Regions from separate parts of the Streptomyces sp. NPDC004838 genome, predicted to be linked through region 4. Evidence: riboswitches for the same ligand, from Rfam matches in the RefSeq annotation. Region 4 holds a riboswitch; each other region holds the start of a gene.
What was found. Region 4 has a riboswitch for cyclic di-AMP ahead of ACWEFL_RS34430 (transglycosylase family protein). Riboswitches for the same ligand answer to the same signal wherever they lie in the genome.

Region 1: another riboswitch for cyclic di-AMP. It lies ahead of ACWEFL_RS22735 (C40 family peptidase); the one in region 4 lies ahead of ACWEFL_RS34430 (transglycosylase family protein).
Region 2: another riboswitch for cyclic di-AMP. It lies ahead of ACWEFL_RS34190 (M23 family metallopeptidase); the one in region 4 lies ahead of ACWEFL_RS34430 (transglycosylase family protein).
Region 3: another riboswitch for cyclic di-AMP. It lies ahead of ACWEFL_RS12570 (NlpC/P60 family protein); the one in region 4 lies ahead of ACWEFL_RS34430 (transglycosylase family protein).

What each region holds. Positions count from the first base shown of each region.
Region 1 covers NZ_JBSGAW010000020.1:112,636-117,441, reverse strand. Annotated here, with positions in the region: gene ACWEFL_RS22750 (PASTA domain-containing protein) at 1-562, opposite strand, end outside; gene ACWEFL_RS22745 (ATP-dependent Clp protease proteolytic subunit) at 832-1,467, shown strand; gene ACWEFL_RS22740 (hypothetical protein) at 1,475-1,783, shown strand; cyclic di-AMP (ydaO/yuaA leader) riboswitch at 2,135-2,332, shown strand; gene ACWEFL_RS22735 (C40 family peptidase) at 2,336-2,812, shown strand; gene ACWEFL_RS22730 (ATP-binding protein) at 3,032-3,463, opposite strand; gene ACWEFL_RS22725 (helix-turn-helix domain-containing protein) at 3,757-4,617, shown strand; gene ACWEFL_RS22720 (DUF397 domain-containing protein) at 4,629-4,806, shown strand, end outside.
Region 2 covers NZ_JBSGAW010000046.1:33,736-38,541, forward strand. Annotated here, with positions in the region: gene ACWEFL_RS34180 (STM4012 family radical SAM protein) at 1-709, shown strand, start outside; gene ACWEFL_RS34185 (STM4011 family radical SAM protein) at 720-1,664, shown strand; gene ACWEFL_RS34190 (M23 family metallopeptidase) at 1,958-2,998, opposite strand; cyclic di-AMP (ydaO/yuaA leader) riboswitch at 3,001-3,162, opposite strand; gene ACWEFL_RS34195 (tyrosine-protein phosphatase) at 4,148-4,806, shown strand, end outside.
Region 3 covers NZ_JBSGAW010000009.1:25,220-30,025, reverse strand. Annotated here, with positions in the region: gene ACWEFL_RS12580 (hypothetical protein) at 236-589, shown strand; gene ACWEFL_RS12575 (hypothetical protein) at 847-1,221, opposite strand; gene ACWEFL_RS12570 (NlpC/P60 family protein) at 1,315-2,520, opposite strand; cyclic di-AMP (ydaO/yuaA leader) riboswitch at 2,531-2,692, opposite strand; gene pcrA (DNA helicase PcrA) at 2,965-4,806, shown strand, end outside.
Region 4 covers NZ_JBSGAW010000048.1:12,032-16,837, forward strand. Annotated here, with positions in the region: gene ACWEFL_RS34420 (FtsB family cell division protein) at 1-2, opposite strand, end outside; gene eno (phosphopyruvate hydratase) at 155-1,438, opposite strand; gene ACWEFL_RS34430 (transglycosylase family protein) at 1,748-2,530, opposite strand; cyclic di-AMP (ydaO/yuaA leader) riboswitch at 2,535-2,710, opposite strand; gene ACWEFL_RS34435 (transglycosylase family protein) at 2,998-3,993, opposite strand; gene ACWEFL_RS34440 (cytochrome P450 family protein) at 4,105-4,806, opposite strand, start outside.

The DNA.
Region 1 (4,806 bases), on a different contig from region 4:
TGTCGGGGAGGGCGGTGCTGCCCGCCTTCGGATCCTGGCTGCAGACCTTCCAGTTCCGGTCCCAGACCTGATTCCGGCCCGTTCCCAGGCTGTCGTGCGAGGTGAGGAGGTAGAAGCCCGCCGACTGCGCCGAGTCCTGGGCAGCCTGCAGGCCCATGCCGATGAAGTTGGGCACGGCCTTCCCGGCCGCCGCCTTGGCAGGCTTCTCGAGCTTCTCGGGCTTCTCGGGCTCCTCCGGCTTCTCGGCGTTCTCGGGCTTCTCCGGCTTCTCCGGCTTCTCGGCAGCAGGCGTCACGGTCACGGTGGCGGTGACGGTGGGCCCCGGCGCCGCCTTGACCCCGGTCGCGGCCGAGGCGGCTTCGGAGTCCCCTGCCGATTCGGTACCGCCTCCCCCGGCCGCGCCGATGACGACGCCCATGAAGAAGAGGAGAACGGCCGCCGGAATGGCGATCCGCTTCCGCGCCCACCCCGGCCCCTTCTCCGGCGGCGGCGGCCCGGAGGGCTGCCCCCACTGCGGCGTCTGGGATGACGGCGATGACGGCTGTTGCTGACCCCAGCTCATGAGATCCCCCCAAGGATGTCGACTGCAGGATTGAACCTAGCGGCCCCGAATCGTCCGCGGTGCCCCGCACTTCCCCGTAGTGACGCACTTGTGATCAATCGGCGGAGAAGGCGTGTTGATCCGCCTCGCCCCACTGTCCGCTCGCCACGCAATCGTCCTCTGGCTTGACCTTCCTCTCCTCGCATCAGAAGCGCACCCTTCTCAGTTCTGTACGTCCTGTACATTTTTTACAGACACCGTTCCAGTAGTGCACCGAGGAGAGGTACGCCATGACCCGTCCCGCCGCCCGCTACGTCCTGCCCCAGTTCTCGGAGCGCACCGCCCAGGGAATCCGGACCCTCGATCCGTACTCGAAGCTGCTCGACGAACGGATCGTCTTCCTCGGTACCGATGTCGACGACACCGCCGCCAACGATGTGATCGCGCAGTTCCTGCATCTCGAATACACGGCGCCGGACCGGGACATCTCGCTGTACATCAACTCCCCCGGCGGCTCGCTCAGCGCCATGTCGGCGATCTACGACACCATGCAGGTGGTCACCTGCGACGTGGAGACGGTCTGCATCGGCCAGGCCGCCTCGACCGCCGCACTGCTCCTCGCCGCGGGAACCCCCGGAAAGCGGATGGCGCTGCCGGGGGCCCGGATCGTCGTTCAGCAGCCCTCGCTCGACGAACCGATGCGCGGTATGCCGTCCGACCTGGAGATCGCGACCGCGGAACTGCTCCGGCTCCGTGCTCAGCTCGCGGAGCTTCTCGCACGGCACACCGGCCGGCCGGTGGAGCGGGTCACGGCGGATCTGGAACGGGACCGGTTCTTCGACGCCGCGGCCGCCAGGGAGTACGGACTGGTGGACCATGTCGTCACCGACCGCAAGACCTCGCGCTCCGGCCGCTCTTCCGGGTGATGACGTCATGCCGCTGCCCGAACCGCCGCCGCTGCCCGCGCTGACCCGCGCCGAGTGCGCGCTCATCGACAGTTACCTCGAAGTCGTCGACATGGTGGGACGGATCAATCCGGCCCGCTCCACCCACACCTACGGCGCGCTCCGCGCCGCACAGGCACTCGTGAGCCGGGCGACCGCGCTGCGGGACGCCCTGGCGCTGATGCATCTGCGCGGCGAGAGCGAGGTGCACTCGGTCACACTCGCCGGGGCGTTGAGAGTCCTCGACGGGGAGAGGAGGGCGCTCCGGGTCACCGTGCCGCCGCCTCCGGACCGGTGACGGACCTTCGCTCAGGACCGGCGGCGGACTTCGCCTCGGGGCCCGAAGCCACCCCCGAGCGAATGTCAACCGCCATCGGAGTACCAGAAGACATACCTCTTTTGAAGTAGTCACCCACCGGTCGGCGGCTACGGTCGAGTTGCGCACGGAGACGACCAAGAAACCGGAATATCTCATTCCGGTGCTGGTAAGAGCCTCGTAGGCCGTCGAACACCGAGGCGCGACGGGGCACGTCCACCCGAACAGAGTATTCGTGTTGAAACTCACATATCGCCGTTTTGCCTCGGAAAACCGGCGGTGCGTAGGTCAAGATCCCTGGGACGACAAGCCCCCGTCACCTCGGCGGGGCAGTCCGGACAGACGCCGAATCCTGCCGCTGTTCCGGACCACTGGTCGACAGGAGTGCTTCGGCAGGAGTGGAGGACCCACGCAGCACGGGACAGCCGGCCGGTCCGGAAGTCCCTAGGGGTGAAGCCGCGTCAGCGGCCGGGCACCTTCGTCCGCCCGAACCCGACAGGTCATCCTTCACAGGCGGCTGACGAAGGGTTGCGCATGACTGCGCAGAAGAACGTCCCGTCTCTGATCAGCCGGGCGGGCGCCGTATCGGCCCTGACCCTCGCCGCGCTCGGCGGCACCCTGATCGTGCCGGGCGGCACGGCCGAGGCCCAGGCGGCCACGACGCACGCAGGAAAGGCGCTGAAGATCGCGGCCTCGAAGAAGGGGGCGCCCTACAAGTACGGCGCCGTGGGCCCTTCCCGCTTCGACTGCTCGGGGCTCACGCTCTACTCGTACAAAAAGGCGGGGAAGAAGCTCCCGCGGACCGCTCAGCAGCAGTACAACTCGACCCGCAAGGTCTCGGCGTCCTCACGGCAGATCGGGGACCTGGTCTTCTTCCACAGCAACAAGAGGGTGTACCACGTGGGCATCTACGCCGGGAAGGGAAAGATCTGGCATTCGCCCAAGACGGGCTCCTGGGTGAAGCTGGACAAGATCTGGAGCAAGAGCGTCCTGTACGGCCGGGTCCGCTGACGGCCCGCACCTGACAGAACACGCGCCGGTCGCCGGGGTCTCGCCCGGCCGCCGGCGCGTCGGGCTGTGAGCGCCCTCAGCGGTTACTCCGCGGCCCGGCCGGGCCTCTCTCACGAGCCTTGGCCTCCTCGGCGGAATGGCCCGCCGCCCTCACCGCCCGGCACGAGCACGGCACAAGCCCGGCGCGCACCAAGACGCGAACCACGGCGCGCGCCTCGGTCAGTTCGGCACCGGCACGGTCCACGGAAGTGCGATCCAGACGGTCTTGCCGCCCTCCTCGGTCGGGGTGACCGAGAGCCGTCCGCCGGAGTGCGCGGTCAGGCTTCGGATGATGACCATGCCCCGCCCGTTGTCCTGCCGGACGGCCGCCGGCAGTCGCTGCGGCCAGCGCGGGTGGCTGTCGGTCACCCCGATGCGCAGTTCCTCGTCCCGCTCCAGCGACAGGTCCACCGTGAAGGTGGGCGACTGGCCGAAGGTGTGCTGTACGGCGTTGGTGGTCAGCTCCGAGACGATCAGCCGGATCGTGTCGACCGTCTCGCTGTCGGCCGGCAGTCCCCAGCCGGAGACGACATCCGTGGCGTATCTCCGGGCCACGGACACCGAGGCGGGTTCGCTCGGCAGGGTGATGGAGGCTTCCTGAAGATCTGCCATGGCGACGCTGTCCCTTTCCCACCGCGGCCGTGCTCCGAATTCGTAGCGGATGGATGCGCGGGCGGCCACGGATTGCGCTGCGGCCAGACTGCCACTCATCGTGCCGCCAGGAGTGGCGATCCACAAAGATATGCATATATCTGTCGCTCGATGCGGTGAACTCTGCAACATGAAACCGCTTTTGGGCGCACACTCAGAACCTTGTCCGACGGGCCGATCCGGCCGACCGCAGGGGCTGACGACGGATCGAGGCCGAGGACCGACGGAGACGGACCGGCAGGAAGGATGCCCTGATGCAGCACGGTCCCGCGGTGCGCCGCCGCAAACTCGGCGAGGAACTCCGCAAGCTGCGGCTGGCCGCCGGCCTCACCAGCCGGAACGCCGGAGAGCTGGCCGGCTGGCACCAGTCGAAGGTGAGCCGGATCGAGACCGGGGCCAGCGGGGTGAAGAGCGCCGACGTACGGCTGCTGCTCGATGTGTACGAGGTCGCCGACCCCCAGCTGAGGAATCTGCTGGAGACCCTCGCCGGAGCGGCCGACGGCTCGGGCGGCCAACACTGGTGGCACGCCTACCGGGGGCTGCTGCCGCCCGAGTACCGGGACTTCATCTCCCTGGAGGCGCAGGCGTGCGCCGTGCGCACGCTGGAGACCTCGGTGGTGCCGGGACTGTTGCAGACCCCGGAGTACGCGCGGGCGGTGACCCGGTCGACGCTTGAGGATCTGCCCGAGGCGACCGTCAACTCCCTGGCGGAGGTGCGGATCGCCCGGCAGTCGGTGCTGCGCGGCAGGAAGCCGCTGAAGCTGCGCGTCGTGCTGGACGAGGCCGCGCTGCGACGGAGGGTCGGGGGCTCACGGGTGATGCGGGAGCAGTTGGGGGAGCTGATCCGCTCCGCCGGGTTGCCTCATGTACGGATCCAGGTACTGCCGTTCTCCGTCGGCGCGTATGTCGGACTCGCCAACTCTTTCGTTATCTTCTCCTTTCCGAACACTTCTGATCTGGATGTGGTCGTTCTCGACCATTTGACGAGTAGCCTCCATCTGGAGCGGGCAGAAGACCTTGCGGTGTACAGCGCCGCGTTCACCACGATGCAGGCGCGCGCCCTGTCCGCCGTGGATTCTCTGGATCTCATCGCCACGATCATGGATGACGCATAGGGAGGCCCCCCATGTCCGATCCCCTCGTGCACCCCGACTCCTTCCGCCCCGATCCACTCCTCGACGATCCCCTCCGAAGCGGCCCGGCAGGCGGCGAAGTCGCCGACGGCGAACTCGTCCGCGACGGCGGCGGATTACTGTGGCGGCACAGCAGCCGCAGCACCGCGATGAGCAACTGCGTCGAGGCGG
Region 2 (4,806 bases), on a different contig from region 4:
CCAGACCTCGCGGAGCTGGCGATACTCCCTGGACTCCGCGCTGGCCTGGCGGCCCGAGGAACTGTATCTCTACCCGCTCTACGTCAGGCCGCTGACCGGTCTCGGCAGGCTCGGGACGGGCGGTGATCACTCCTGGGACGCCCAGCGGCTGCGGCTGTACCGGCAGGGTCGTGATCATCTCCTGGCCCACGGCTATGAGCAGGTGTCGATGCGGATGTTCCGCCGGGCGGACGCACCGGCCTCGGACTCCCCGGACCACGCCTGCCAGACCGACGGCATGATCGGCCTCGGCTGCGGAGCCCGCTCGTACACCTCGCGTCTGCACTACTCGTTCGACTACGCGGTCCGGATGACGGAGATACGCGGCATCATCGACGCGTACACGCAGACGAGCGCCGAGGACTTCGGCCGCGCCGGCGTCGGATACGAGATGGACGAGGACGAGGCCCGCCGACGCCATCTCCTCCAGTCGCTCCTCCAGGCCCAGGGCATGGAGACAGGCGACTACCGCGACCGCTTCGGCCGCGATCCCGAGGACGACTTCGGTCCCGAGCTGGAACGGTTCACCGTGCTCGGCTGGCTGGACGAGTCCGCGCCGCCCGGACTGCTGCGGCTGAGCGCCCAAGGGCTGGCGTACTCGGACGGGCTGGGACCGGAGTTGTTCTCCCCCGTCGTACGGGCCCGTATGGCCGCGTACGAGCCGAAGTGAGACGGCGGACATGGATCATCTGACCGTCCTCTACCGGGGACCGCTCGCGTCCTGCGACTACGACTGTCCTTACTGCCCCTTCGCCAAAAGGCGCGACAACCCCGCGCGACTGCGGGCGGACCGGGCCGCGCTGGAACGGTTCGCCGCCTGGGTGTCCTCGCGGCCGGACGACCGGCTCTCGGTTCTGTTCACCCCGTGGGGCGAGGGTCTGGTGCGCTCCTGGTACCGCCGCACCCTGGTCGAACTGTCGCGGCTGCCGCAGGTGCGACGGGTGGCGATCCAGACCAATCTCAGCTGCCGCACCGACTGGCTCGCCGAAGCCGATCTCGACACGCTCGCGCTCTGGTGCACCTACCATCCGGGGCAGACCCCCTACGACCGCTTCCTCGCCAAATGCGGCGACCTGGCGGCGCGGGGCGTCCGTTTCAGCGTCGGCGTCGTCGGTCTCCCCGAGCATCTGGAGCAGGCCCGCCGTCTCCGTGCCGAACTGCCCGAGCGGGTCTACCTCTGGGTGAACGCGGCGGAGGGGCACGGTTACACGGACGCGGAGGCCGCCGACTGGACGGGGCTCGATCCGCTCTTCCCCTACAGCCGCCATCCGCACCGCTCGGCCGGACTCCCCTGTCGTACGGGCGAGTCGGTCATCTCGGTGGACGGCGACGGCACGGTCCGCCGCTGTCACTTCGTCAGCGAGGAACTGGGCAACCTCTACGACGGCTCGTACCGGAGCGCGCTGCGTCCGAGGGCGTGTCCGCTCCCCGTCTGCGACTGTCACATCGGCTATGTGCATCTGGAGTCGCTGCCGCTGTACGACGTGTTCGCGGGCGGCGTCCTGGAACGGATCCCCGCCGCCGGACCCACCGCCGCCGCCGAGCCCGTGCTCCTGCCGTTTCCGGTGCCGGTGCCGTTCGGCAACGGCACCGGCACCGGCACCGACCAGGAACGGGACGTATAGCGGCGGCGGTACGGGAGCGCATCGGTCCCACCGGGATGCCCAGGGGGGCGAAAACGCCGGATCCCCTCGCGCCACCGCGGCGGTGCGAGGGGATCCGGGCCGTTCGGCCCGCGGGTGCGAGCCGTTCGGCGAAGAGATCAGCGGAACCGGAGTCCGGAAGAGCCGGGGCTCAGAGGTTCAGAGGACCAACGGGACCGGAACGCGCCGGTGCCGTCAGGATCCGTCAGGATCCGTCAGGATCCGTCAGGATCCGTCAGGATCCGTCAGGATCCGTCAGGATCCGTCAGGATCCGTCAGAGCGAGACGCCGTGCTGGCGCAGGTACGCCACCGGGTCGACGTCCGAGCCGTAGCCGGGGCCGGTGCGGACCTCGAAGTGCAGGTGCGGACCGGTGGAGTTGCCGGTGGAGCCGGCGCGGCCGATCTGCTGGCCGCCGCTCACACTCTGGCCGGACGAGACGGAGAGGGAGGAGAGATGGGCGTACTGCGAGTACTTGCCGTCGGTGTGCCTGATGACGACCTCGTTGCCGTACGCGCCGCTCCACCCGGCGGAGACGACGGTGCCGGGTCCGACGGACCTGATGCTGGTGCCGGTCGAGGCGGTGAAGTCGACACCGGTGTGGTACCCGCTGGACCACATGGAGCCCGAAGCACGGTAGGAGGTGCTGACGTTGCCGGACGGCGTGGGGGTGGTGTAGCCACCGCTCCGCTGGGTGGTGCTCGGCGCGTCGTCGGACGCCTGGGCCGATCCCCGGACCGAGGAGCCGGAGGCCGAGGACTTGGCGTTTGAGGACTTGGCGTTCGAGGACTTGGCCGACGGAGACTCGGCGGACGAGGAGCCGGAGGACTTCTGCGACTGCGCGGCCGGAGCGCTCTCGCGGGAGTGGTCACGGGAGGAGCGGTCGTCCGAGCGCTTCTCGGCCTTCGCCGGAGCCTTGCCCTCGGCCTTCGCGCCGATGGTGAGCTTGAGGCCGGGGTGGATCAGGGAGGGGTTCTCGCCGACGGCCTCGCGGTTGTCCGCGTAGAGCTTCTGCCAGCCGCCCCTCACCTGCTGTTCCTCGGCGATCTTGGCGAGATAGTCGCCCGCGACGACACGGTAGGTGACCGGGGCGGCGGCGTGCTGCCGCACCTCCGGGGCGGCCGGAGCGCCGCTCGCCTTCGCCGGGGCGACGGCCGAGGGAACCGTCTGTACGGCGGGGGCGGTCTGCTCCGCGGCCTGGGCGCCGGTCGCGCCCATCAGCGGGATGGCGATGGCCGCGCCACCGGTACCGGCGGCGACGAAACCGCGGGCGATGGGGCCTGCCTGGATACGGCGATGCTTACCCTTTTTGGGCATGACGCTTTCCTCTCCGGCGCCTGCGAGGTGAGCTGTCGGGTTCGGGCTGGAGATGCCCGGCCGCGCGATGAGCACGACTTCACCCCAAGCCGTCCGGATACCCGGAATCGGCGTACTACCTGGGTCCCCCGCTCCTGCCACATGTGAGTGGGTGAAATTCGGGCGGCGGCAGGATGAGGCGTGCCGCCCGGAATTCCGAGACCGTAGACCGGCCGTACCGAGCGGAACAAGCCGAGGATTATCCCGATCGGTGAACTGGGTCATTCTCCGGGGGAATTCACCGTCACACTCCGTGGACCGAAGTCCGCAAAACTCCTGCCCCGCAGGCGTATTCCACTTCTGGGCGCGGCCACACACCGTCACGGATATGATCCTGCTCACGAGCGGATCCCATATCCCGCACTTATAGGGCACGTTATGGCGAACCTCCTGATTCGGACATAAGGCACATGTGATCCCATAAGGGTTGATCGCCGCGATTGCCGCTCCCAACTCCTCACCTTTCACACGGAAACGACAGCCGTACGTCGATTCCCGTCCACCTCGACAAGGCGCGGCCGTATGACCATGGCGCCCGGGTTCGCCCCGAGCCCGCCCGGGCGCGGACCCCGCGTCTCGGCCGGGTTCCTGCTCGCTCAACACGGCGGGGCTCCCGGAAACAGGATTCGAAAGCCACTTCCCGATGCACGGTCCGCAATCGGCCGACCAGTGCCTCAAGAACGCCGACCAGCGCCCGAAGAACAACGTCGGCATGCCCGGTCCGCCATTCCCGCGAATACTCCCCACCGGGACAGACCCGCGTCCATGAATCGGCGCGTCCATGACACAGCGGTCGAGGTCCCCTTCCGCAAATGCGATCGGAGCGCCGGTCAGAAGTGCGCCCGACTACTCACGGAGACAGAGGCTGTCCCATAGGCCCGCACACCCCGCCGGGCGAGGTTCGCCGCGAACCGTGATGGCGGAACCCGGTGCGGGTCGGGCTCGCCATATGTACGCGCATCATCGAGAGCGCGCGGGCGTCCGGGTGATGGCGCCGGACGGGACGCGGCAGCCCGTTTCCGCTGGTTGCCCGAGGTACCGATGTCGTATCGTCGATAAAACGCCACCGTCGGCGACCGATGCCGACGGCTGTGATCTCCTGGAGCCTTCGTGACGCAGCAGTTGCCGCAGGTCCCCTCGAACGAGCCCGAGCTGACCGGAGTGCGCAACTTCCGCGACGTGGGCGGACTGCCGACCGTGGACGGCGGGACAGTGCGGTACGGGCGGCTCTTCCGCAGCGGGCATCTCGCCCACGCGACCGAGAGCGACGCCTCGTTCCTGGCCACCCTCGGGCTGCACACGATCTTCGACTTCCGCAACAACGCCGACATCCAACTGGAGGGGCCGGACGTTCCGCTGCCCGGTGTGCGGAATCTGAATCTGCCCCTCAGCGACCCGGCCGACGGGGCCGAGTTCTGGCGCATGGTCCGCGAGGGCGGCATCAACCAGCTGCGGTCGATTCTGGCGGACGGCAAGGCGGCCGGCCGGATGGCGGAGTCGTACCGCATGATGATCACGCAGCGCACGGGCGATCACAGCAGGATTCTCCACGCGCTCGCCGAGGACAGCGTTCCGGCGCTGATGCACTGTGCGGCGGGCAAGGACCGCGCCGGTCTCTCCATCGCGGTGTCCCTGCTCGCGGTCGGGGTGGAGCGGGACGCGATCGAGGCGGACTACCTCAAGTCCAACGACCCGCACCGCCGCTACCTGATCCGCCGCAAGGACGACTCGCCCGCAGCGATGTCACCCGAGGTGATGGAGCTGCTGAG
Region 3 (4,806 bases), on a different contig from region 4:
GGGCCGGGACCGGGATCCGGGACCGCCGGGCCGGGGCCTGCGGGTCCGAACCCGCGGGTCCGAGCCTGCCGAGGGAACGACTCCATCCGTCACCGGGCCCGGCGACAGCCCTCGGCACAGTCCGTGACCGGGAGATCGCCCCCGGTTCACCCCTGCCGTGCCGCCGTGACCGTTGCGGCGAATGAGGCTTACCTGCCCTCGGACGGCCGATACGGGCCGGGCTAGGCTCCGCCGCATGGACGTACTCATCAATGTCTTCGTGGCCCTGCACATCATCGGTATCGCGGCCCTGCTGGGCGGCTTCTTCGCCCAGATGAAGGCGATGGGGCAGGGGACGGCGCGCTTCACACCGGGGATGCTGCACGGCGCGCTGACGATGCTCGTCACCGGCATGGCGCTGGTGGGCCTGAACCAGGCGGACGACCAGACGCTCGACCACGTCAAGATCGGCGTCAAGACGGCGGTGCTGGTGGTGATCCTGGGGCTCGTGTACGTCAAGCGGGACGAGGAGACGGTCGACAAGGCGCTCTTCGGCGCGGTGGGCGGGCTGACGGTGGCCAACATCCTCATCGCGACGCTCTGGACCTGAGACTGATCCGGACCCGAGGCCGCGGGGAGGTGCGGGGGAGCGCCAGCGCGGGCGAGCCCCCGGCGGGACGGTCATGAGCGCCCGCCCTTGAGAGCCGACCCGGCGCGCGGACCCTCGCGGAGCGCTGTCGGGCGGCGGACGGAGGCTGCGGCGCGGCGGCTGTGACACGGCGGCTCACGGGCGGTCGCCGAAGCTCCCCGTACCGGCCGTGGGAACGGGCGATTCCGCCGTACCGCGAACGGCCGCGACACCCTGGTTCAGCGGTCGACCGTCCACGCGGCGTCCGGGGGCGGTGTGCCCTGAGCGACGATGTGGCGGACGATCCGGAACGCCTCCCCCAGGGGCACGGTGTCCTCGTCGGGGTACTCGTCGTTCTGCCCGTTCTCCAGCACGAAGCCGTCGCTCCAGTCCTCGGCCCCCGGATCCGACGCGTGCTCGCCGGGGTCGCCCTCACCGTCGAGCAGCATCACCATCGCCCGCTCGGTGTTGGTGACGACGGCGAGCCGTCGCCCGGTCGAACTGGTCAGCCACGACTCACAGGTCCCGGCCGTCATCCTTCTGCCGATCTCCTCCACGGCCTCATCGGCCGTCACCGGCGGAGCACCCTCGCGGAACGCCCAGGTCTCTGACATGGGTACGACCCTCTCACGCGGTGACGCGGACCATCCGCCCTCCGGGCGGGGCGGATGCCGAACCCGCGTGCCGAACCCGCGTTCCGCCTCCGCTCAGGCGGGGCGCACGCTGCCGTAGATCGGCATGTAGTAGATCGACTCCTCGCGCACGTTCGCACCGGGCTTCGGCGCGTGGATCATCTTGCCGCCGCCGACATAGATCCCGACATGGCTGATGTCGTCGTAGAAGAAGACCAGGTCACCGGGGCGCAGATCCTTCGTCTCCACTCGGGTGCCGATCTTCACCTGGTCCCAGGTGGTACGCGGGAGGTTCACGCCGGCCGCCTTCCAGGCCGCCTGGGTCAGCCCGGAGCAGTCGTACGAACTGGGCCCGGCGGCGCCCCAGACGTACGGCTTGCCGATCTGAGCGCGGGCGAAGGAGAGAACCTTGTCCGCCTTGGCGGTCGAGGTGCCGCCTCCCGTGCTCGAGCCGCTTCCGGTCCCGCCGCCAGTGCCGGCATCGCTGCCCGCGCCGGGGGCCGTCTCCCGCGCGCGCTGCTGCTCCAGTCGTTTGCGCTCGGCCTCGGCCTCGGCCTTCTGTCGCGCCCGCGCCGCCTCCTCCTGCTTCGCCTTCGCCTCGGCCAGCCGCCGAGCCTCGGCCGCCTTCTCGCGCTCGATCGCCGCGAGCCGGGCCTTCTCCTGCGCCGTCAGCTTCGACAGGAGCGAGCGCGCCTCCGCGAGCTTGGACTGCACCCGCTGCTTTCCGGCGCGCAGGGCGTCCTGCGACTCGGTGAGGGACGCGAGGCTCTCGGTCGCCCTGGCCCGCTGCCGGGCGGCCTCGGCCCGCTGGGTCTCGTAGTCGGCGACGGCCTCACGCTGACGGTCCGTCATCCGGTCCATCAGCTGCGTCTGGTCGAAGTACTGCTGCGGGCTGTCCGCGAACAGCAGCGCGGCGGTCGGAGCGACCGCACCAGTGCGGTACTGCGCGGCCGCATAGCCGCCGAGCGCCCGGCGCGACTCGTTCAGCTTCTCCGTACGCCGCGCCGCCTCGTCGAGCAGCCGGTCGACCTCGGCGCGCTTCCCGGCGGTGGTCTCCTTCGCCTTGTTGAACTCCTGGGTCGCCGTACCGGCCTGCCGGTAGAGATCGTCGACCTTCTTCTGCACCTCCTCGACGGAGGGCTTCGGCACGGGCGGCGCGGCCGGGGCCGCGCCGGCGCTCTGCGCCGACAGCAGACCGACGGAGGCGAGAGCCGCCGTCGTGAAGCCGACGGCCGCAGTGGGTTTCGCGGTACGACTTCGGGGCTTGCGATGCGACACCAAGACCGGCGTCTCCTCTTCCGTTGACCGCCTACCGGGTTAGCTGTCGGGTTCGGGCGGAACGGAAGATCGCCCTACGGACCGGTACGACAGGCCCGATTCACCCCGGTTGTGCATGGTGGGTCCCCGGTTCCGAACTCCTGTGAGGAAAGCCCGGATTCGGCGTGGGCTGCCCGCTTGGCGTGGATCGCCGCGAGGGAACGGGCCGCCTGGTCGAGCACGCTAGCCAACGGTGTGGCTGCTGTGAAGGTTGATGTTCGATATGCCCGATACATTTTCGTGACCTTTCGGCGGGAGGGTGCCTCCGGCTCGGCGGGTGACGGAGAGGATTCGCCTGGTCACGGGTGGTTCGGCCCGTGACCGCCGCTCGGGCCGCGGCGGTGCCTGAGCCCGCGTACGCCCATGCGGCGGCGGGCTGTCGGTGGCGAGGCATAAACTCGGAGAGCGATGAGCAGCCTCTTTGACGAAGACTTCCTGGCGAACCTCCAGCGCACCCCGGAGGAGCCCCCGCCGCCGCCCGAGGACCATCAGGGTCCCGAGGACGAAGCCCGGGAGGAGATCCCGGACGATCTCTTCCAGGGCGCCTACGACGTGCCTCCGGCCCGTGACGCGTACTACCGCGACGGAGCACCGCGTACGGTCGTGGACCCCGAAGCCCTGCTCGACGGGCTGAACGAACAGCAGCGCGCCGCCGTCGTGCACACCGGATCGCCCCTGCTCATCGTCGCCGGGGCCGGTTCCGGCAAGACCCGTGTGCTGACCCACCGGATCGCCCACCTCCTGGCGACCCGCCGCGTCCACCCCGGACAGATACTGGCGATCACCTTCACCAACAAGGCCGCCGGTGAGATGAAGGAGCGCGTCGAGCACCTGGTCGGCCCGCGCGCGGGCGCCATGTGGGTCTCCACCTTCCACAGCGCCTGCGTCCGCATCCTGCGCCGCGAGTCCAAGAAACTCGGCTTCACCTCCTCGTTCTCCATCTACGACGCGGCGGACTCCAAGCGCCTGATGGCCCTCGTCTGCCGCGATCTGGATCTCGACCCGAAGAAGTTCCCGCCGAAGTCCTTCAGCGCCCAGGTCTCCAATCTGAAGAACGAGCTGATCGACGAGGAGAGCTACGCGGATCAGGCCGCCGGTTCCGGGGGAGGGTTCGAGAAGACGCTCGCCGAGGCGTACCGGATGTACCAGGCGCGGCTGCGCGAGGCCAACGCCCTGGACTTCGACGACATCATCATGACGGCCGTCCATCTGCTCCAGGCGTTCCCGGACGTCGCCGAGCACTACCGGCGGCGCTTCCGCCATGTCATGGTCGACGAGTACCAGGACACCAACCACGCCCAGTACACACTCGTACGCGAACTGGTGGGCACGGGCTACGAGGACCTGCCGCCCGCCGAACTCTGCGTCGTCGGCGACGCCGACCAGTCGATCTACGCCTTCCGCGGCGCGACCATCCGCAACATCCTCCAGTTCGAGGAGGACTACGCGGACGCGACGACGATCCTGCTGGAGCAGAACTACCGCTCCACCCAGACGATCCTCTCCGCCGCCAACGCCGTCATCGAGCGGAACGAGAGCCGCCGCCCCAAGAACCTGTGGACGAACGCGGGCACGGGCGCGCAGATCACCGGCTATGTCGCCGACACCGAGCACGACGAGGCGCAGTTCGTCGCCGACGAGATCGACCGGCTCACGGACGAGGGCGACGCGAAGGCCGGCGACGTCGCCGTCTTCTACCGGACGAACGCCCAGTCCCGTGTCTTCGAGGAGATCTTCATCCGCGTCGGCCTGCCGTACAAGGTCGTCGGCGGAGTCCGCTTCTACGAGCGCAAGGAGGTCCGGGACGTCCTCGCCTATCTGCGTGTTCTGGCCAACCCGGAGGACACCGTCCCGCTGCGCCGCATCCTCAATGTTCCCAAGCGCGGCATCGGCGACCGCGCGGAAGCGATGATCGACGCGCTCTCGCTGCGCGAGAAGATCACCTTCCCGCAGGCGCTGCGGCGCGTGGACGAGGCGTACGGGATGGCGGCCCGTTCCGCCAACGCGGTCAAGCGGTTCAACGTGCTGATGGAGGAGCTGCGGACGATCGTCGACTCCGGCGCGGGACCCGCCGTGGTCCTGGAGGCGGTCCTGGAGCGGACCGGCTATCTCGCCGAGTTGCAGGCTTCGACCGACCCGCAGGACGAGACCCGTATCGAGAACCTCCAGGAACTGGCGTCGGTGGCCCTGGAGTTCGAGCAGGCGCGGGGCGAGGAGGAAGGCGCGGGCACGCTCGCCGAGTTCCTGGAG
Region 4 (4,806 bases):
ATCGTTCGCCTCCCCTGCTGCCTCTGTACGCGCGTACGTCCCCGGACACGGTACGGGACCGTGGCCGGGGACGTACGCACGCGCTGCGCCTTCGCCGGGTTTTCCGTTCTTCGGATGTCCGGAGCGGGGGCGGGATCCCGGCCCCCGGAAGGGGTCAGTCCTTGAAGCGGGGGAACGCGCTGCGGCCCGCGTACACGGCGGCGTCGTCCAGGATCTCCTCGATGCGCAGGAGCTGGTTGTACTTGGCGACGCGCTCGGAGCGGGCGGGGGCGCCGGTCTTGATCTGGCCGCAGTTGGTGGCGACGGCGAGGTCGGCGATGGTGACGTCCTCGGTCTCGCCGGAGCGGTGGGACATCATGCACTTGAAGCCGTTGCGCTGGGCCAGCTCCACGGCGTCCAGGGTCTCGGTCAGCGAGCCGATCTGGTTGACCTTGACGAGGAGCGCGTTCGCGGCGCCGTCCTCGATGCCACGGGCCAGGCGCTCGGGGTTGGTGACGAAGAGGTCGTCGCCGACGATCTGGACCTTGGCGCCGAGCTTGTCGGTGAGGACCTTCCAGCCCGCCCAGTCGTCCTCGAACAGCGGGTCCTCGATGGAGACCAGCGGGTAGGCGGCGACCAGTTCCTCGTAGTACTCGGTCATCTCGGCGGCCGAGCGGGACTTGCCCTCGAACTCGTACTTGCCGTCCTTGTAGAACTCGGACGCGGCGACGTCGAGCGCGAGCGCGATGTCCTTGCCGGGGGCGTAGCCGGCTTCCTTGACGGCTTCGAGGATGAGGTCGAGCGCGGCGCGGTTGGAGTCGAGGTTCGGCGCGAAGCCGCCCTCGTCGCCGAGGCCGGTGGACAGGCCCTTGGTCTTCAGGACCTTCTTGAGGGTGTGGTAGACCTCGGTGCCCCAGCGCAGGGCTTCGGAGAAGGACTCCGCGCCGATGGGGGCGATCATGAATTCCTGGATGTCCACGTTGGAGTCGGCGTGCGAGCCGCCGTTCAGGATGTTCATCATCGGAACGGGCAGCAGGTGCGCGTTCGGGCCGCCGAGGTAGCGGAAGAGCGGCAGGTCGGACGCCTCGGAGGCGGCGTGCGCCACGGCGAGGGAGACGCCGAGGATGGCGTTGGCGCCGAGGGAGGACTTGTCCGGGGTGGCGTCCAGGTCGAACATGGCCTGGTCGATCAGGCGCTGTTCGGTGGCGTCGTAGCCGACCAGCTCGGGGCCGATCTGCTCGATGACGGCGAGGACGGCCTTCTCGACGCCCTTGCCCTGGTAGCGGTCGCCCCCGTCGCGGAGTTCAAGAGCCTCGAACGCACCGGTGGACGCACCGGAGGGGACGGCGGCACGGCCAGTGCTTCCGTCGTCGAGGCCAACCTCGACCTCGACGGTGGGGTTGCCTCGGGAGTCCAGGATTTCCCGGGCTACGACGACGTCGATGGACGGCACGAGCATCTCCTTCTGGGATGTGACGCTGAGGAGCAGGGCCTCATTGGCCTTGCGGCAAGAGCCTAACCGGCCGGGGGTCGCCGACCCGTCGATGCCCGCCCCCTGGGACGAAAAACGGCGTGAAGAGCGCCGCCGGGGGACAAAAGGATCAATGGCTACCACCGGTAACAGCGTGCGCAGATGGAAACCCCGGTCCGGCGCAAACGGGGGAAGTGCGCCGGACCGGGGTGCTCGGGGGGCCGGGAAGAGTCAGCCCACGTCGAGCTGCGGCCCTGGGGAGAGTCGGCTCAGGTCGAGCCGCTGCTCCGGGGAGAGTCAGCTCAGGTCGAGCTGCTGGCCCGGGAAGATGACATCGGCGTCGCTGATGATGTCCTTGTTCAGGTCGAACAGCTTCTGCCAGCCGCCGTCGACGCCCTGCTCCTGGGCGATCCCGCTGAGGGTGTCGCCGGACTTGACCTCGTACTCGCCGTCGCCCTTCTGGAAGCCCTTGACCTTGGCGGCGGACTTGCCGGACTGCTCGGCGGGCTTGTGGGTCTTCGTCTGGGCGGGGGCCTGGGACCGCTCGGAGCGGGTGGTCGGGGCCTCGGTCTGCCGCTGCGAGGACTGCGACTTCTGGGACTGCTGCGACTTCTGCTGCTGCGAGGACTGCTGCTTCTGGGAGGACTGGTGCTGCTTCTGCGGCTTCTGCTGCTGCGAGGAGCCGGTGTCCGAGGAGCCGTTGTACGCGGAGCGGGACAGGCCCACGCCACAGGTCGGCCAGGCACCCTTGCCCTGGCCCGCGAGGACCTTCTCGGCGATCTGGATCTGCTGCGACTTGGACGCCTTGTCGGCGGTGGAGGCGTACTGGGTGCCACCGAACGCGGCCCAGGTGGAGGCCGAGAACTGCAGACCGCCGTAGTAGCCGTTGCCGGTGTTGATGGACCAGTTGCCGCCGGACTCGCACTGGGCGACCTTGTCCCACTCGGCGGCGGTGGCGGCGGAGGCGGAGGTGGCGCCCATCAGCGGGGTGGCGACGGCCACGCCGGTGATTCCGGCGAACGCGACGATCTTGGTGGCCTTGGACGGACGACGGTGCTTGCCCTTGCCGGAAAACAGCATGGAACGATCTCCTCACCGACGCCTACGAGGTGAGCTGTCGGGTTCGGGCGTAGTGAGTTGCCCGGCCGCGCGACGTTGCGCGCGGCTTCACCCCAAGCCGGACGCCCGTCGTTCGTTCACAACGGGCGGGGCCGGCACTTACCTTGGGTCCCCCGCTCCTGCCTTCGGCGCTCTACGCGACGACTGTTCCCCCCGACCGACGGCAGGATTCGGCGTGACGGTCGATGGTGCCCGCGGTGGCGAGCGGTTCAGACCGTAGGCACACCTCCCCCCGATGTTCAACGACGAACATCGGGGAGAAAACACCCATCCCGCCGCCTCCGGCACCCGCGTTTCCGCAGGTCGGATGCGGAATAAGTCATTCCGGCAAGCGGGTTGGGCCGATTCGAACAAAGAGATCCATGTCTCACTTGCACAGAACCGGACGTACTGGAGCGAAAAGACGGCCGACCGGGGCGGAACTGCCCCTACTGGGCGTCGAGATCGAGACTCTGACCAGGAAGGATGAGGTCGGGGTCGGCGCCGACGGTTTCGCGGTTCGTCTCGTAGAGGGCCGGCCAGCCGCCGGGAAGCTTCTGCTCCTCGGCGATGGCCCAGAGGTTGTCGCCGGGCCGAACTGTGTACGTACCGGGCGAAACCGCCGCCTCGCCGACGCCGCCGGACGCCTCCTGTCCCGACGCCTCCTGCCCGGACGCCGCTTCCTGTCCGGCCGTCTCGGCGCGGGCCGGGGAGTCACCGCGCGAGGCCCGGTCGCCGCCCGCCTCACGGCTCCCGTCCCTGTCGCCCGGTCCGGCCGGTGTCGCGGGGGTGGTGGAGGCAGCCGGAGTGGAGGTCCCCGGCCGGGGCGGAGTGGCCGATCCGGTCGCGTCGGGCGCGGGCTCGCCGCGGTGTCTGCCGGGGGCCGAGTCGCCATTGCCGACACCCTGGGTCGCTTCCGCGGGGGTCTTCGGGGCCTCGGCCCCGGTCTTGGACGGGGAGGAGGTCTTCTGCCCGGCAGCGGGAGTGCCCGAGGGAGTCCCCGAGGGGGTCTTCGTCGGCGCGGCGGACGGCTCGCCCGAGACGCCGGGGTCGACCCCGTCGCCCGGGTTGTCGTTCGTCAGCCCCGCGAGCGAGGCACACGCGGACCACGCCTGGGGCCCCTGCGCGGCGAGGACCTTCTCCGCGACGGCTATCTGCTGCGAGCGGCTGGCCAGATCGGGGCGGGCCGCGTACTCGGTGCCGCCGAACTCCGCCCAGGTGGAGGCCGAGAACTGCAGACCGCCGTAGTAGCCGTTCCCGGTGTTCGCGCTCCACAGACCGGCGCTCTCGCACTCCGCGATCCGGTCCCACACGGCGGCGTCCGCGGCCGACGCCGAACCCGCGCCGAGGAGGGGGATCGCGATGGCGGATCCCGTCACCCCCGCGGCCACGAAGAGGGCCGGAGCCTGACGAGGACGGCGGTGTCGACCATTACCGGAGAGCATGCAGGTGCCTTTCGCGGACTGCTGGGACCGGGGCGAACGTAGCGTTGGGACAACCCCGGTTACAAGTCGATGCAGCGCAGATCACGCGAAAGTCACAGACCTGACGGCACGTCACTTCTTTGTGGGTGCGAACTCCACCGGGAGACTGCGCAGTCCACGCATGATCAGCCCGCCGCGCCAACGCAAATCGGCCGGATCGCCCGCGAGCCGAAGATCCGGCAGACGGCGGAAGAGCGTCGCCAGCGCGGTACGGGCCTCCAGCCGGGCGAGCGGCGCGCCGAGGCAGTAGTGGATGCCGTGGCCGTAGCCGAGGTGGGGGTTGTCCGAGCGGGAGAGGTCCAGGATGTCGGGTTCCCCGAAGCGGGCGGGATCACGATTGGCGGCGGCGAGTACGACGAGGACCGGTTCGCCCTTCCGGATGCGCCGGCCCCCGATGTCGAGTTCCTGGGTGGCGTAGCGCCAGGTGGCCAGCTCCACGGGTCCGTCGTAACGGAGCAGCTCCTCCACGGCGGTGTCGAGAAGGGCGTCGTCACGTCGGTCGACCGCGCCCTGGAAGACAGCCCGCTGAGCGGGGTTCCGGAAGAAGGCGTGAGCGCTGTTGCCGATGAGGTTGATGGTCGTTTCGAACCCCGCGAAGAGAATCACGAAGCACATGGCGGCGGCCTCGTTCTCCGTCAGATGTTCCCCGTGGTCGGAGGCGCGGATCAGCCCGGAGATCAGATCGTCGGCACCCTCGTCGCCGAGGGCCTCGCGCTTACGGTGAATCAGCTCGGCGAGGTACGCGCGAATCTTCTTGACCGAGCGGGCCACTCC